2 regions of the Paenibacillus sp. EKM206P genome follow, and region 2 is predicted to be linked to the other one. Evidence: riboswitches for the same ligand, from Rfam matches in the RefSeq annotation. Region 2 holds a riboswitch; the other holds the start of a gene.
The links. A riboswitch is a leader RNA that binds a small molecule or an ion and turns the genes downstream of it on or off. The one in region 2 is predicted to bind thiamine pyrophosphate.
Positions count from the first base shown of each region.

Region 1: linked by a shared signal. The riboswitch ahead of G9G53_RS07805 (thiamine phosphate synthase) and the one ahead of G9G53_RS12570 (ABC transporter substrate-binding protein) in region 2 are both predicted to bind thiamine pyrophosphate.

Region 1 is NZ_JAAMNQ010000003.1:237,978-246,164, reverse strand. It holds gene G9G53_RS07810 (ABC-F family ATP-binding cassette domain-containing protein) at 9-1,562, shown strand; TPP riboswitch at 1,657-1,765, shown strand; gene G9G53_RS07805 (thiamine phosphate synthase) at 2,030-2,623, shown strand; gene thiO (glycine oxidase ThiO) at 2,688-3,836, shown strand; gene thiS (sulfur carrier protein ThiS) at 3,833-4,036, shown strand; gene G9G53_RS07790 (thiazole synthase) at 4,039-4,806, shown strand; gene G9G53_RS07785 (ThiF family adenylyltransferase) at 4,803-5,864, shown strand; gene G9G53_RS07780 (response regulator transcription factor) at 6,007-6,699, shown strand; gene G9G53_RS07775 (C40 family peptidase) at 6,772-7,269, opposite strand; gene G9G53_RS07770 (thiamine diphosphokinase) at 7,549-8,187, opposite strand, start outside.
Region 2 is NZ_JAAMNQ010000005.1:56,800-64,986, forward strand. It holds gene G9G53_RS12560 (ABC transporter permease) at 1-256, opposite strand, end outside; gene G9G53_RS12565 (MTH1187 family thiamine-binding protein) at 253-546, opposite strand; gene G9G53_RS12570 (ABC transporter substrate-binding protein) at 1,086-2,129, opposite strand; TPP riboswitch at 2,324-2,433, opposite strand; gene G9G53_RS12575 (pyridoxamine 5'-phosphate oxidase family protein) at 2,707-3,141, shown strand; gene G9G53_RS12580 (bifunctional 2',3'-cyclic-nucleotide 2'-phosphodiesterase/3'-nucleotidase) at 3,364-5,466, shown strand; gene G9G53_RS12585 (EAL domain-containing protein) at 5,739-6,800, shown strand; gene G9G53_RS12590 (zinc-dependent alcohol dehydrogenase family protein) at 7,161-8,174, shown strand.

The DNA of each region.
Region 1 (8,187 bases), on a different contig from region 2:
AACAGCTTATGAGTTTATTGACTGTAGAAAATGTATCCCACAACTTTGGGGACCGCGCATTATTTAAAAATGTTTCCTTTCGATTGCTTGCGGGGGAACGTGTAGGTTTGGTAGGAGCTAACGGTGTTGGTAAATCGACACTCATGAACATTCTCACTGGAAAATTGCTTAAGGATGAGGGTAAAGTGGAATGGACTCCACGTGTGCGTTACGGCTATCTGGATCAGCATACCAAGCTGACACCGGGCAAAACGGTACGTGATGTATTGAAGGATGCTTTTCTTCCTTTGTTGGAATTGGAAAAGGAAATGATGCAGATTACTGACAAAATGGGGGATGCTTCTCCTGATGAGTTGGAAGTGTTGCTGGAACAGATGGGTGAAATTCAGGAGCAACTGGATATGGGGGATTTTTACCTCATTGATGTAAAGGTTGAAGAGATGGCGAATGGACTAGGTCTGTCGGCGATAGGACTGGATCGGGATGTATCCGCACTTAGCGGCGGGCAACGGACAAAGGTTCTTCTTGCTAAGTTGCTGTTGGAAAAGCCGAACGTCCTGTTGCTGGATGAACCTACCAACTATTTGGATGTAGAGCATATTGAATGGCTTACGCGCTATTTGAAGGATTATCCTTATGCTTTTATTCTTATTTCACATGATACTGAATTTATGAACCAGGTCGTTAATGTTATTTACCATCTTGAATTTGCCAAGATGACCCGTTATTCAGCTAATTATGAAAAGTTTCTCGAAATGGCGGATCTGAACAAAGCCCAGCATATTGATGCTTATGAGAAGCAACAGGATTTTATTAAGAAACAGGAAGATTTTATTCAGCGTAATAAAGCGCGTGCCTCTACCTCAGGCCGAGCAAAGAGCCGTGAAAAGCAGCTTGATCGGATCGAACGTATTGATAAGCCTGAAGAAGCCGCAAAACCAACCTTTCAATTCAAAGAGGCACGTGCAAGCGGAAAGACGGTATTTGAGGGTATTGATTTTGAGATTGGTTATACACATGCCCTTTTGCCTAAAATGTCCATGACGATTGAACGTGGCGAAAAGATTGCAATTGTCGGCTACAATGGTGTCGGTAAATCGACATTGCTCAAAACCATATTGGGAAAAATTCCGCCAATCAGTGGAAAAACTTATCAAGGTGATTTTTTGCAGCCCGCTTATTTTGAGCAGGAAGTAAAGGCCGAGAAAATTACACCGATTGACGATGTGTGGAATGAATTTCCGCATTTGAACCAGCATGAAGTACGAGCGCATTTGGCGCGTTGCGGTTTGAAAAATGAGCATATCACGCGTCCGCTATCTGCGCTCAGTGGTGGAGAACAGGCTAAAGTCCGTCTTTGCAAACTGTTAATGCGTGAAAGCAACTGGGTACTGTTCGATGAGCCTACCAACCACTTGGATGTTAAAGCAAAGGATGAGCTGAAACGTGCCTTGAAGGAATACAAAGGGACCGTATTGCTTGTATCTCACGAACCGGACTTTTACGAGGATTGGGTAACCAAAACGTGGAATGTGGAAGAGTGGTCAAGTAAAGTTAACTAAAATCAGCTAAATCCAGTTCCATCAAATTTCACACGAAGTGGGGTTTGCAGAATTAGAAAAATATGCTAAGCTATCTTTAGCTTATACAATAAAATAGTCACACTAGGGGAGCCGCCCATGCGGCTGAGACGGAATAAATGGATTTCGGACCCTTTGCACCTGATCTGGGTTATGCCAGCGTAGGGAAGTGAGCGCCGTACAAACAAGGCAACACCATCTTTATTTTTGTTTGTGCGTGGGACGATACACGTATACGGATTCATGGTCCGTTCGATTATTGGACGTTCGTTAAACCACTTCCTTGGGGAAGTGGTTTTTTTGCGTTTCGTTCATTTTAAGTAGTTCGAGCTTCCGTAGACGATTCACATATAATCCCCTTTCATTCCTGCTGGTAGACGTGGCTGGCTAAGCTTAGATCCTTTAGTCCAATGTGAGGTGAAGACAAAATCGAATTACACGCAATTTCGATGGAAAAGGGCACTTTTGCACAAGCCGCCCAAGTGGCTGCTGTGATTTGTCCGTATGTTCATTATGTACACGCACGTTTAAAACAGAATGGTGCCTCTGCATTGCTTTCTTTGACTCGCAGCCTGGTGGAGCAGGAAGTTCCTTTGCAACAAATTGTAGTAAATGATCGTGTGGATGTAGCTTTACTTACTTTGGTTGGAGCCGTTCAATTACCAGCTAATGGATTACCTGTTGTGGATGTGAAAAGCCTACTTCCAAAGGGTACACGCTGTGGAGTGTCTGTACATTCCTTGGAGGAGATGCAAATTGCTGAGCGGGCAGGAGCGGACTATGTACTTTATGGTCACGTATATGAGACCCATTGTAAGCCCGGTATTGTACCGCGGGGTTTAGCTCAGCTTGAACATATTTGCAGGCTGTCGAACATTCCGGTGATTGCGCTAGGCGGCATACAACCGCATCATATCCCGGAGCTTTATAGGGCCGGAGCAAGCGGAATTGCGGTGATGTCTGGTATATGGGAGGCTGAGTCGCCCGTTGCAGCTGCAATGGAGTATAGGCGAATGGCAGACCTTGTAGTTCACAGCCTGTAGCGAGAAAACGAGAGTAGAGGCAAGCTGAAAGCAGAAGGGTTTATGGAGAGGAGATACGGAACAAATGCTAAAGATACACACAGAGGAAAGAGTGATTGGACACGCTGAATGCTTGGTCATAGGTGGAGGTGTCATCGGCAGTTCCATTGCTTATCATGTGGCCAAGGAGGGAAGAAGTACGATTATGCTGGAACGATTGATCCCGGGTGAGGGAGCCTCAGGAGCAGCGGTTGGAATGCTGGCAGCGGAAAGTGAAGAGTTCACCGGCTCTGAGCTATCACGATTTGCTCGCATAAGTCGAGATGCATTCCCTGAGCTTGTCTGTGATCTAGAGCGTTTGTCAGGTATTTCGGTGGAATTCCGTACTGAAGGGTTTGTGACCCCTTTCCGTACGGAGACTGAAGGCCAAAAACGCTGGAAAGCTGCTAAAACGCGAGAGGGTGATTGTCCTATCTGGTGGGATGCGAAAGAATTGGCCCGACGAATTCCAGGTTTGGATGAACAAGCGATCGGGGCAATATATCGTTCAAAGGAGACACAAGTGGCTCCTGTCCAGCTTTGCCGTGCTTATGCAGGTGCTGCTGCGGTGCTGGGAGCAACGGTATGGTCTGGTACACAGGCAGAGCAACTGGTCATACAGGATGGTCGAATTTGCGGTGTCCGTACAGATAGTGGTTTTTTTTCCTGCGATCAGGTCATTATTGCCGGAGGCTTGGATAGCATGAAATTGCTAGCGCAGGTTGGGTTTGAATATCCACTTTATCCGGTCAAGGGCGAAGCGGTAGCGGTCTCCTTGAAGGATCACCCGTTAGAATACACCATTTATGCTGATGATATTTACCTCGTGCCTAAACAGAATAACGAGCTTTGGATTGGGGCAACGAGCCTTTCGCATCAATATGACGAAGAAGTAACCGTAGGAGGCTTGGAGGGGTTGCTGGCACGTGCCTCTGCCTGGCTGCCGCGCGTCCGTGAAGCTTCTTTTATACGTGCTTGGGCGGGCTTACGTCCGCAGGCTGTATCAGGTCATCCTTTTATAGGCATTGTTCCTGGGGTCGAGGGCGTATATGCTGCAGTCGGGCATTATCGCAACGGTGTCCTGCTGAGTGATGCTACCGGGCGTGCGATGGCAGCTATGCTTAATGGGGCTTGTGCAGCAGAACTTGGGATAAGTAGTTTTTCTTCTGAGCTCCTCAAGGAGAAAAGCTTATGAAGCTGACGATTAACGGCCAGAGCCTGACCTTTTCTAATCGAATCACTCATGTGAATCAATTGCTACATGAGCTTGATGTAAAGGTGAAAACCGTAGTGGTGGAGCTGAATCGGCATATATTGACCCGTGAAGATCATGATGAAGCGGTACTGAAAGATGGAGATTGCCTAGAGATTGTACATTTTGTGGGAGGCGGTTGATTATGTTAACCATTGGAAAAGCATCTTTTACCTCGAGGTTATTGTTGGGAACAGGAAAATTCTCTGATCTGGATATCCAATCCCAAGCAGTAGAGGCTGCTGAGACGGAAATATTGACGTTTGCTGTACGGAGATTGAACTTGGAGGAACGGGATAAGCAGCATTTTCTCGATATGCTGGATTTGAGCCGGTATACACTTCTTCCCAACACAGCAGGGGCTACAACAGCAGAGGAGGCGATTCGTATTGCCCAATTGGCAAAAGCCTCCGGCCTGTGCGATATGATTAAAGTGGAGGTCATTGGGGATAGCAAGACACTGCTGCCGGACCCATTTGAAACGTTGAAAGCTAGCGAAAAGCTGTTAGAAGAAGGCTTTATCGTGCTGCCCTACATATCGGACGATGTGATTCTAGCAAAGAGGCTACAAGAGCTTGGAGTACATGCCGTTATGCCTGGAGCTTCACCGATTGGTACAGGACATGGTTTGCTTAATCCGTTTTCATTAGGTCTAATTATTGAACAGGCGGAGGTTCCGGTTATTGTCGATGCGGGTATTCGCTCACCCGGTGACGCGGCAATGGCGATGCAGTTAGGGGCAGATGCTGTTTTGTTGAATACAGCCGTATCAGGAGCGAAGGACCCGGTAAAAATGGCCGAGGCCATGAAACTGGCTGTTCGTGCTGGAAGATATGGTTTTGAGGCGGGGATGATTCCTGTAAAACGTTACGCTTCAGCAAGCAGTCCGATAGAAGGTATGGTTCAGGCATGAAGGTAACTGACAAATCCGGTGCAGGAGGAACACATTCAAGTGACCGTTATTCCAGACAGGAAAGATTCGCGCCCTTTGGACCGACAGGACAACGTCGGCTTGCCTCTTCCCACGTACTAATCATAGGTGCCGGAGCGTTAGGTACAGGTATTGCGGAAACGCTCGTTCGCGGGGGTGTAGGTACAGTGAGCCTCGTAGACCGGGATTATGTGGAATGGAGCAATTTGCAGCGCCAGCAGCTTTTTCAGGAAAGTGATGCTGCGCAAAGATATCCCAAAGTAGTAGCTGCTCAGCGAAGATTAAAGGATATTAATTCGGAAACGGTTATACATGCACATGTACTGGATGTTGGGGTGGAAGAGCTGGAAGAGTTGATCCAAGGGGTAGATCTCTTGATGGATGCAACCGATAATTTCGATACCCGACTTCTTATGAACGACATGGCACTCAAGCATCGGATACCTTGGATTTATGGGGGATGTGTAGGCAGCTATGGTGTAACCTACACCATTTTACCGGGTCAAACGCCTTGTCTTCACTGTCTGCTGGGAACTATACCGTTTGGTGGGGAAACCTGTGATACCGCCGGGATTATTCCGCAGGCTGTACAGATGGTCACGGCTAACCAAACTACGGAAGCTTTCAAACTTCTTGGCGGATATCCGGAAGATTTGAGAGGGAAGTTACTTTCGTTTGATTTGTGGAAAAATGAGTACGTAGCGATAGCAGTAGATAGCGTTAAAAAGGAGAACTGTCCTTCTTGCGGCAGTCAACCGACGTATCCCTATTTGTCGGCCTCTCATCGGCAGAAAACAGATGTTTTGTGCGGTAGGGATACCGTTCAAATTAGACCAGCAAACCCGATCCATCTGAATCTTGCAGAAACGGCAGATAGATTTGCTTCTTTGGGAGAAGGAAAAGTAGAGCGAAATCCGTTTTTGGTTTCCTTTAGTACAAGCGAGCATCGCTTGGTTGTTTTTGCAGATGGCAGAGCGCTGATCCATGGGACAAAGGACGTGGCAAAAGCAAGAAGTCTGTATCATCGCTATTTGGGTTAAACCATAAAAGTAGAAAGCCATTCTTTGGAGAATGATTTTCTGCTTTTTTGTTACAATAATATTAATATGCTTTAATGGCTTATAACACAAACTTGTTCGTATCCAATATGTAATGCTATGTCCAAACCAGGTGGGTGAAAAGGTGAGCCCGTTAATTTTGCTTGTGGATGTAAATGAAGCGTCTCCCGTAATTGTTCGTCCATTGGAGCAGGAAGGTTATCAGGTGGTTCATGTTAGCAATACGACGGATGCAAGCTCTTATGTAGCCCATAATCCTGTGGATTTGCTGCTGCTCAATATAGAAGATGAACAGACGGTTTCGCAAGGCTTGCTTCGCATATTGCAGCAATACCATCCTCATGTCCCGCTATTAGCAATGACTTCATCAGATGAGGAGGACCATATTGTTTCCTGTTTTGAACAAGGAGCACATGATGTGATCGTTCTGCCCTTTTATCCTAGAGTTCTTCAGGCTAGAGTGGCTAATTTATTACGGATTTTTGGTATTGAACGTGATGTGAAAAGGGCAATCGAGGCGGGTGATTTACATATAGACAATGCAAGCAGAATGGTGAGCAGAGGGGGACAAAAGCTGGAATTAACTCCGAAGGAATTCGATCTTTTGCTTCATCTGGCGATACATCTTAACCAAGTTTGTAGCAGGCAGCAAATTCTGAAGGATGTTTGGAAACATGACTATATCGTTGATACGAACGTAGTAGATGTCTATATCAGACATTTGAGGGTTAAAGTAGATAAGGGGTATAAGTTTAAAATGATCCGTACGGAACGAGGTATTGGTTATTCACTCAGAACACCTACCGTATCAGAATAGTATTAGGTATAAAAAAAGCCGGAACTTTTCGTCCCGGCTCGCATATTTCAAAATGAGTTTCATGCTACAGCACTACAGCACGCGGCGTGCTTTAATGTATGTTCTTTTCCAGTTGCCAGAGTTCAAATCGGAGATGGTCACGCCAGGTCCGCCGTAAGTGTGCAAAATTTTACCCCCGCCCATATAGACTGCTACGTGGGTAATGTTGCGTCCTGTAGCACGACTACCGCTTGAAAAGAAAACTAAGTCGCCTTTTTTCAAATTGGACTTGGATACGGCATGTCCAACTTTAGACTGTTGAACAGAAGTACGCGGCAAATTTACTCCGTATTTCTTGAATATGTGCTTCATGAAAGAAGAACAGTCAAAATTACGTGTAGTGCTTGTGGAAGCTCCAAACTTATAAGGAGTTCCCATATATTTTTCACCGTAGTTAATTACTTTTTGGCCTACCGAAGTCGTAGTGGCGGCTTGTGCCGTATTTGTTCCCTCAATTGCAAAAGTGCCAAAGCCGATCGTGGCTGCGACCCCTGCTATAATTACCTTTTTTATGATTTTCTGCATATTCATGTTGTAAATACCTCCAAAAATTGATTTGTGCAATATTTTGCTGAGTTGCTAACTAACTGACAGCGTTGAGTATAACAGTTTTGAAGCCGCCTAATAGTTGGAAAAGAACGCTCAAATGCTTGAGGGACAAGACTTACACAGCGATTATTAAAAAACGATTAAAAATTACAATTTGTAAAAAATATATCGATTCATTGATCTCTATAAACGGAAAAACCCTTGTTCATCAAGGGTTTTGAGTGAAAAACAATTTATATAATGGTTACAATAATGTCATAATTAATCCTTGCTTTGAATAACGAGTAGCAGACCGCTTTTGATGGAAATCGTACCTTTTGAAGCCGTTAGCTTATTACTGACAGCACGTGATTGTCCCATTTTGAGGGTGGCATTATGTAACGGATACATAAATCCTTCTAGTTGTATGCCAGTTACTTCGGCGGTCATAGGAAGCAGCGATGTATATGTATAGCCCATAGGTTGGATTTCAAGCGTTGATCCGGTGAGCTCAATATAATTATGTGCGTCCATAATAGCGCAGCTAATATGATGCTGCATTGCACGTACCAATATTTGAACATTAGCCAATGTGTGGTCCATCCGGGTGCCAGTCACACCAAGCATCAGTACTTGATCTGCCTGTTCGTCCATAGCGATTTCTAAAGCAAGCTCAGTATCTGTTAAGTCTTTAAGTACTGGATCGCACGCAATCATACGTTGGCTTGCTGATTCTACCTTTTCTTTTTCCTCTGGTGTGATTGAATCAAAATCTCCTACAGAGATATGTGGTGTGATACCGTGCTCGATCAGGAAAAGAGCACCTTTATCTGCACCTATAATAAAATCATCGGGCTGTATTTGATGTAAATCTTCTTCATTAAGACGACCACCTGAAAATACAATCGCTCGTTTTTTTGT
Region 2 (8,187 bases):
TGGCGATCAACAGTCCCGTTGCTGTCCCTATAGCGAATCCCACAAGTGTCAGGCGAATTGTAGCCCATGTATGGGCACCAAGCAGCGCCGTCTGGGCCATGCCCTCCTGTACGATGAGGGATGGAGCTGGCAGTAGCCAGGATTCAATATGTAAATAGGAAACCGCCCCCTGCCAGGCTGCTAAAAAGAAGAGGACCGCCACAAGGGGCGGCCATACGCTTTTCCACCAGGATGCGTTCTTGCCTTTCGGATTCATGGGCGATATTTCTCGGTCAGCTTGTTCATGCTGATGCCTTGTGGGTTATGTGCGATTTTGATCTGTGAAATGACGCTGGGACTGCCCGCTTCCGTCAAAGCCTCATGCATTTCTTTAACCACTTTCAGCAACTCGTCGAGCTCGCCCTCCATGGTCGTATCCAATGGGTTCACCTGATGTTTGACACCGGAGCGCTGAATGACCTCAATCGCCTTATCTACATACGGGTAAGAGTCCTCGTTATTAGGAGTTTTAGGGATTACTTGAATACTGAGCAGTGTATTAGCCATGCAAATTCACCTGTCCTTCATTTGGAGTGTTTTAGAGAAAATAGGGTGGTTTAAGGCGTTTGAGACCGCTCCGCGTTTCATTTGGTCTTACGATCGCTGTTGCAGGGGGATTCTTGGATTATTTAAGTTTTCAAAGGTAAGAATTCCCCTGCAAAGGCGAACGCTCCGCTTCTCCAGATTCAAATGAACCGCTCCGCTGCTGCCCGCCTTAAAAGCACCCTATTTTTAAAGCTGGTTTGTGCGGCATTTTTAACACACAAGCGCACCTACTTAGCGCTTAGATAATATGAAACTAAAGAATAAACCAAGTTGAACGAGAACGAAGTGGGCGGAATGGTGCTGTACAAGCGTTAGCGTTCGCTTTAAAAGCTTTCCGTAGGAAAGCTCGCTTCGGAAGCATAACCTCCCCGGATTTCTACATTAATCATAAGTTTTTATTAAGAAATCCGGGGTGGTGGCGATGGGAAGCACCATCCGACTGCGTAGTGGCGCTTCGTTCACTTCTCTAGTTCAGTCTTATTTAGCGTTTTAACAAATGGTCAGCGCTTGGGCAAGAAGTCGTTTGTGAAGGCCTTATCGACTTCCAAAGGCTTGCTGAGCAGCTTGCGTTCGTACATCCAGTCCGAATAGTTTTGCCATACCTCCGCTTTTTGCACGCCCCATTGCGCGGCATCATCCTGATAACGTGGGCTTAGCCATTTTTGGCTGGCAAGTACCAGTTTTTTATCCAGCTCCGGTACAGCTTTGCTTAAGATGTCCGCGGCTTCTTCCGGATGGGCGATAGTGTATTCATAGCCTTGGGCGGTAGCGTCCATGAACGCTTTGACCAGCTCGGGATCATTTTTTATCGTCTGTTCGTTGCTCACAATTACAGGCGTATAGTAGTCGAGGCTTTTGGAATAATCTTTTACATACAGCATATCCAATGGCTCATCTCGAAGTTGGGCCTCGATTCCGGTCCATGCGTAGAAAATCCAGGCAAAGTCGATATCCCGCTTCACGGCTGTAAAATAGTCTGCATTGCCCATGTTGACGATCTTCACTTTGCTCACATCGCCTTTGTCTGAATCCATGATGGATTTCATGACCGCTTCTTCTACGGGAGAGCCCCAACCGCCGTATTTTTTACCTTCAAAATCTTTCGGGCTTTTAATTCCGCGATCTACCGGGGCTGCGAAGCCTGAGGTATTATGCTGAATCACCGCAGCGATGGATACAAGCGGCACACCTTGCGTGCGAGCCTGTGTGACGCCTTCTTGGTAGCTGATACCAAAAGGTGCAGCATTAGAAGCAACCATTTGATCGGCTCCGCCTGAACCAGGTTGAACAATTTGGACATTCAAACCTGCTTTTTCGTAAAATCCTTTGTCCTTGGCGACATAGAGTCCCGTATGATTCGTATTGGGTGTCCAGTCGAGCACGATTTTAACATCTTTGAGCCCCTTTGCCGGAGTAGACGTTTGAGTGTCGGTAGCGGAAGCCGCTTCTTGGGATGTAGGGGGACTTCCACCGCAAGCGGTCAGGGTCAGGGCCATGAGCCACAGACTGATCAGTCCCAGGGTTAATATTTTCATGCGCTTCATCGTTAGTGTTCTCTCCTTTTGATTACCCGTTATCCATCCAATCAGACAGCTTAAGTTTCCCATTTTCATAAAAATAACATCTGCCGGACGCGATCTTTCCAACAACTTAATCCTCAACAAAAAAAGCGCCCCGAGTTTCCGGGACGCTTGCGCTTGTATATACCAAAGTAAGGGATGGTCCTATGTAAAAAAGGCACATCTTGCTTAAGCATTCCTACGCTGGCATTACCCAGATCAGGTTGTAAGGGTCAGTGTCTTGGGACACACTCTCAGCCGGCCGATTCCAGCACCCCTGGCATTGTATGGTTTAATGGGTTCATTTATTCGGGTTTACTACGACGATTATATGCTTTGAATGCAGGTCTGTCCAGCATGAAGGGAGAGATAACGGTTCATTTGCCGAACGACAGGGTACACTTTTACTGTGAGCTTTGATCTGAAAATGAGTATGAATCAATCCGATTCGATCCGGTCATGTTATTTTCAGAACAGCTGCGCAGGTAGGTTCAGATGGGCTGGTGCCCAATGGCATGGCGTAGGTAGAGAATTCTAATTCGTGAAAAGGAGTTGTTGTACTGTGGGTAAAACGGAAACATTGGATCGCAACCAACTGGAACAAGCCATTGTGAAGGCTTTGGATAACAACAAATTTTGTACGTTAGGTACGGTAGAGGGTGGCAAACCGAAAGTACGCTATATGGCCCTTTTTAACGATGGAATGAACATTCATCTGGCGACAGATCGCAAAACGCATAAAGTGGATGAGCTAAAGGACAATCCGAATGCTTATCTGCTGCTGGGTTATGAGGTTGGCGGTACGAAGGAAGTTGTTGAAGTGGAGGCTACCGTCCAAATTACAGCTGATGAGGGGCTACGCAAACAAGTGTGGAACGACTCCTTGAAGGAGTGGTTTTCCGGACCGGACGATCCCGATTATGTCATTCTGGACGTGAATCCGACTCGCATTGAGTATGTGGGTCAGCAAACGGAGCGCCAGGTGTGGAAGAAATAATACGAATATAAATGGATAAGCCAGTAAATCTCCAATTTTTTCAGGAGGTTTGCTGGTTTTTTTATGTTTGAGAAAATTAATTATTTTTTCATAAATAATTTTAAGTAAATGACTACTCTTTTGTCTGGCGTTGGATTAAAATAGAAATGGTGAGTTCAAGGCTTACATATATGTGCAAAAGTATGTATATGAGGCATACACCTTAATGAGGAGGGGTATATTTTGTTATTACGTAAAAATTGGTTTAAAGGGTTTACAGCAGCAGTTGTAGCTTGTAGCATGCTGGTGTTTTCAGCCGCTCCATCCTGGGCAGCTAGTGATTCTCGTGATAGCGCTACGGTGAATTTGCGGATCATGGAAACAACGGATATCCATGCGTCCCTGATGAACTACGATTACTATTCGGACAAAGAAACCAACGAGTATGGCTTGGTTAGTACAGCTAGCTTGATCCAGAAGGCACGTAGTGAAACAAGAAACAGTATGCTGTTCGATAATGGTGATTTGCTGCAGGGCAACCCATTAGGCGATTATATGGCCCGCAACAAAACCTTTGAGAAAGAAGGCGGTGTCCATCCGGTCTACAAGATGATGAACCTGATGGGCTATGATGCAGCTACAGTGGGCAACCATGAATTCAACTACGGTCTCGACTTTCTGGACAAATCGCTCAAGGGAGCTGATTTTCCTTATGTAAATGCGAACGTTTATGTTGATAAAGGGGGCCAAGCTACTAAGAATTATTTTACCCCTTATCAGATTCTTGATAAAACAGTAACGGACGAGAAGGGCGAAGAGCATACACTCAGAGTGGGTGTGATCGGTCTGGTCACACCTCAAATTATGCAGTGGGATGAAGCCAATTTGAAGGATAAAGTCGTTACGAAGGATATTGTGGAAACGGCGAAAAAGTTTATTCCTCAAATGAAGACGGAAGGTGCTGACATTATTGTCGTGCTTGCGCATACCGGTTATGAGGATGTGCCACAAACGCCACTGATGGAGAATGCCGTTAAGTATTTGAGCCAGGTGGACGGAATTAACGCTATTCTGTTTGGGCATGCTCATAAATCTTTCCCTGGCCCTGATTTTAAAGATATGAAGGGTGTAGATCTGGATAAGGGAACCATTAATGGGGTACCAGCCGTGGAAGCTTCCTCATGGGGCAAGGATCTGGGTATCATTGACCTGAGCCTAGAAAAGAAAAATCGCGAGTGGAACGTGACTAACTCTCAATCTCAAGTGCGTCCGGTTGTGAGCACCACTAATCAGACTGTGCAGTTTATCCCTGAATTTAAACTGATTGATGCGGTCAAAGAAGAGCATCAAGGAACGCTGGATTATATTCGCCAGCCTGTAGGAACAACGACGGCGCCAATTACCAGTTATTTTGCATTAGTGCAGGACGACCCTTCCATTCAAATTGTGACGAATGCACAGAAATGGTATGTTCAAAACCATCTCAAAGGAACTGAATACGAAAAACTTCCAGTATTGTCGGCAGGCGCTCCATTCAAGGCCGGCGGTCGAAACGGAGCCGAGTATTACACTGATATTCCTGAAGGTACGGTAGCGATTAAAAACGTGTCCGACCTGTATGTGTACCCGAACACGGTTCATGCTGTAGAAGTGACCGGTGCTGAAATTCAGGAATGGCTGGAGTGGTCTGCGGGTCAGTTCAACCGTATTGATCCAAAGCAAACTGAGGAGCAATCGCTGATCAACAAAGATTTCCCAACCTACAATTTCGATGTCATTGACGGTGTGAATTACCAGATTGATGTAACGCAGCCTGCACGATATGATGCCAAGGGAACTATTATTGATTCTTCAGCGCATCGTATCAAGGATCTGCAATACAATGGGAAGGCTATTGATCCTGTGCAGAAATTTATCGTAGCAACCAATAACTATCGTGCTTCCTCATCCAAACTGGCCAACCCAGATGGCAAACGAATTGTGATGGCAGCACCGGATGAAAGTCGTCAAGTCGTTGTTGACTATATCCGTACGAACGGAACGATTAATCCATCGGCGGATGGCAACTGGTCTATTGCTCCTTTTGGTCAGGCAAAGGTTACTTTCGAGTCCTCTCCTGATGCCAAAGACGTGCTGGCAGGCAATCAACAAATTTCATACTTGAGCAGCGCGGCAGACGGTTTTGCCAAATACAGCTTAAAAGCTGGCGCTAGGCTTAGTGCAGCAACGACTCCTGTAAAGGAAGCTGTGGCTCCCGCGGAAGCAACAGCAAAGCCAGCTGTTAAAACGACCAAACCGGCGGCTGTTAAACCAGCTAAAACAACAAAGCCAAAGGCGTCCAAATAACTTCGAATTTTAGTTTTCACTCAATATCAGAATGAAGCAGCAAGTCTCTTTAACCAAGAGATTTGCTGCTTTTTTTAATATTAAAAAAAACGGCCCCGAATTATTATGAGTGTAAAAAGGTTTTGTTTTTGTCGAATATGTACTTAAGTCCTAAGTTATCGTTAAGAACAAGCTGCTTTTTTGTAAAAAAACGTAATTATATAGTACTTTTGTTCTAGTTATTTGTGATATAATGGTGAAAAAACCGGAAAATTGTTCCGAGGAGGACCATTATGACATGCAGCAATTGCAGCATCATATTACCTATAAAGGATCAAGGATTGCTTAGAATTAGGTATTCCAGGGTGTCGCTTACTCCAGCATTAGATGGTTTGGGTATGCTATCGGAACAAATGAAGCAGCAACATGAGCGTGAGGGCGGCATAGAGTTTCGCTATGACAGCCGTTCAGAGTTGGAACAGCTGGTTAACGAACTGGCTCGTCTGCCGCAGGAATACTTGAACCATATACAAGTTGTGGTGACTGGCTTGCATCATGTCGAAGGATATGAGGACTGGCTTTTATTTAGTCAATTGCAAGCCAGACTGCAACATCCGGATATCGTGAGTATTATTAAGGATCAAAGTTTTTCCAGCCATATGCAGCCTATTGTTGACCACAAGCTGGATATTATCGGGTTTGAGTTTTTGCTGCGTCCGTCACATGCGGAGAGACCTTTTCAGCCTTTCCGACTGTTTGAAATCGCCCGTGAAGCTGGCTTGCATGCTCATCTGGATCGCTCGGCTCGTTTTTCCGCAATTGAAAAAAGTGCAACATGCCTTCCGGCGGGGATTAAACGTTTTATTAACTTTCTCCCTTCCACCATTTATAATCCGGCTTATTGCTTGAATCACACCTTTGAGACGATTAATCGGTTATCCATGAGTACGAAGGATTTTGTATTTGAGGTCGTAGAAACGGAAGAGATAGACGACCTTAATTTTTTGCATCATATCTTTGAGCAGTATCGTAATCGAGGAGTTTCAGTTGCCCTGGACGATGTGGGGGCAGGCTATTCTACGACAGAGCTTATGAATTGCCTTCAGCCGGATTATGTCAAAATTGACCGTAGCATAATTGACGGCTGTCATAGTAACAGTAATCAGAAGCGGCAAATCACAGGAATTGTAGAATCGGCTTTTCGTTTTGGAGGCCAAGTGTTGGCTGAAGGAGTAGAGCAGATAGAGGATTTTGAATTTTGTCGTGAAGCAGGTGTGTCACTGGCTCAGGGTTATTTGTTTGGCAAGCCGGAGCCCGGTCCGCCCTCCAATTTTATGCTTAGCAGCGTAATATAGTCAGGAACAAATTTAAGTAGATGTAGTTTATAAAAATTGGAGCTTAAATAAGGCTGTCGTATTAGCATTAATGTAAAAAACGCGAGTGCAGAGGTTATTTCACCCCTGCAACTCGCGTTTTTTGGTCATGCTTGCCCACCTGAACAAGCTCTGGCAAGCAAAGCCATCCAGTCTCCAATTTTACTTGGTAAGGGACGTTAAAAGCCCGGAAGCAGTTTACGACCGTTTTTTTTAAAAAGTAAAGATTGACGTTTTGAAGAGAATTGGATACAGTGTACTATATAAGAAACGGTGTTTCCTTGGTGATACACTGTATCTATATTAGGTAAAAGGTTTAACATTACAGGGAGGACAACCAAAATGAAAGCAGTGCAACTGAAAAACGGTTTTGGCTTTGAAGAGTTAACCTTGATGGAACTTGACACACCGGTGCCGGGACGGCTGGAAGTTCTGATCCGCATAAAGGCAGCGTCCCTCAATTACCGTGATTTGGTAGTTATCAACGGAGTCATGCCGATCGGCATTCAATTTCCCTTCATTCCGTTATCCGATGGAGCGGGTGAAATTGTAGCTGTGGGCGAAGGGGTGACAAAATTTCAGGTTGGACAAAGGGTAGCGGCAAATTTACAACAGAAATTCATTGGCGGGAGCACGAGAGCGGAGGTCTTAAAGGACAGTCTGGGAGGCCCGCTCAGTGGAGTGGCGGCTGAATATATCGTTCTGCATGAAGAGGGGGTCGTCGCCATTCCGGATCACCTTTCTTGGGAGGAGGCTTCCACCTTGCCGATTGCGGCATTAACCGCATGGAGCATGCTGATGGAATCCGGCGGGCTGCGAGCGGGGGATACGGTGCTCTTGCAAGGAACAGGCGGTGTTTCCATCTTTGGGCTTCAATTTTCTCTGATGGCGGGAGCAAGGGTAATTATCACATCGAGCAGCAATGACAAACTGGAACGGGCAAAGGCTCTCGGCGCATGGCAGACAATCAACTATTCGGAGGTTCCAGAGTGGGATAAGGTAGCTCTGGAGCTGACAGGCGGCGGAGTCGACCATGTTCTGGATGTAGGGGGAGCGGCAACAATGGCGCAATCCATCAATGCACTTCGTACTGGAGGGACTGTGAGCATGGTCGGATTCTTATCGGGCTTGACCATTCCTGAGTTCGATGTCACCAGCATTTTGCAGAAGGCTGCGACGATTCGCGGCAGCCAGGTTGGTAACCGGGAACATTTCGAAAACATGAATCGTGCCATTTCCCGCCATCGTTTACATCCTGTCATCGACCGGGTATTCCCGCTCAGCCGAATCGGCGAAGCCTTCGCACTTTTGGCTGAAGGAAAACAGTATTTCGGTAAAATCGTCGTTCAAATATAAATGAGCATTTTGC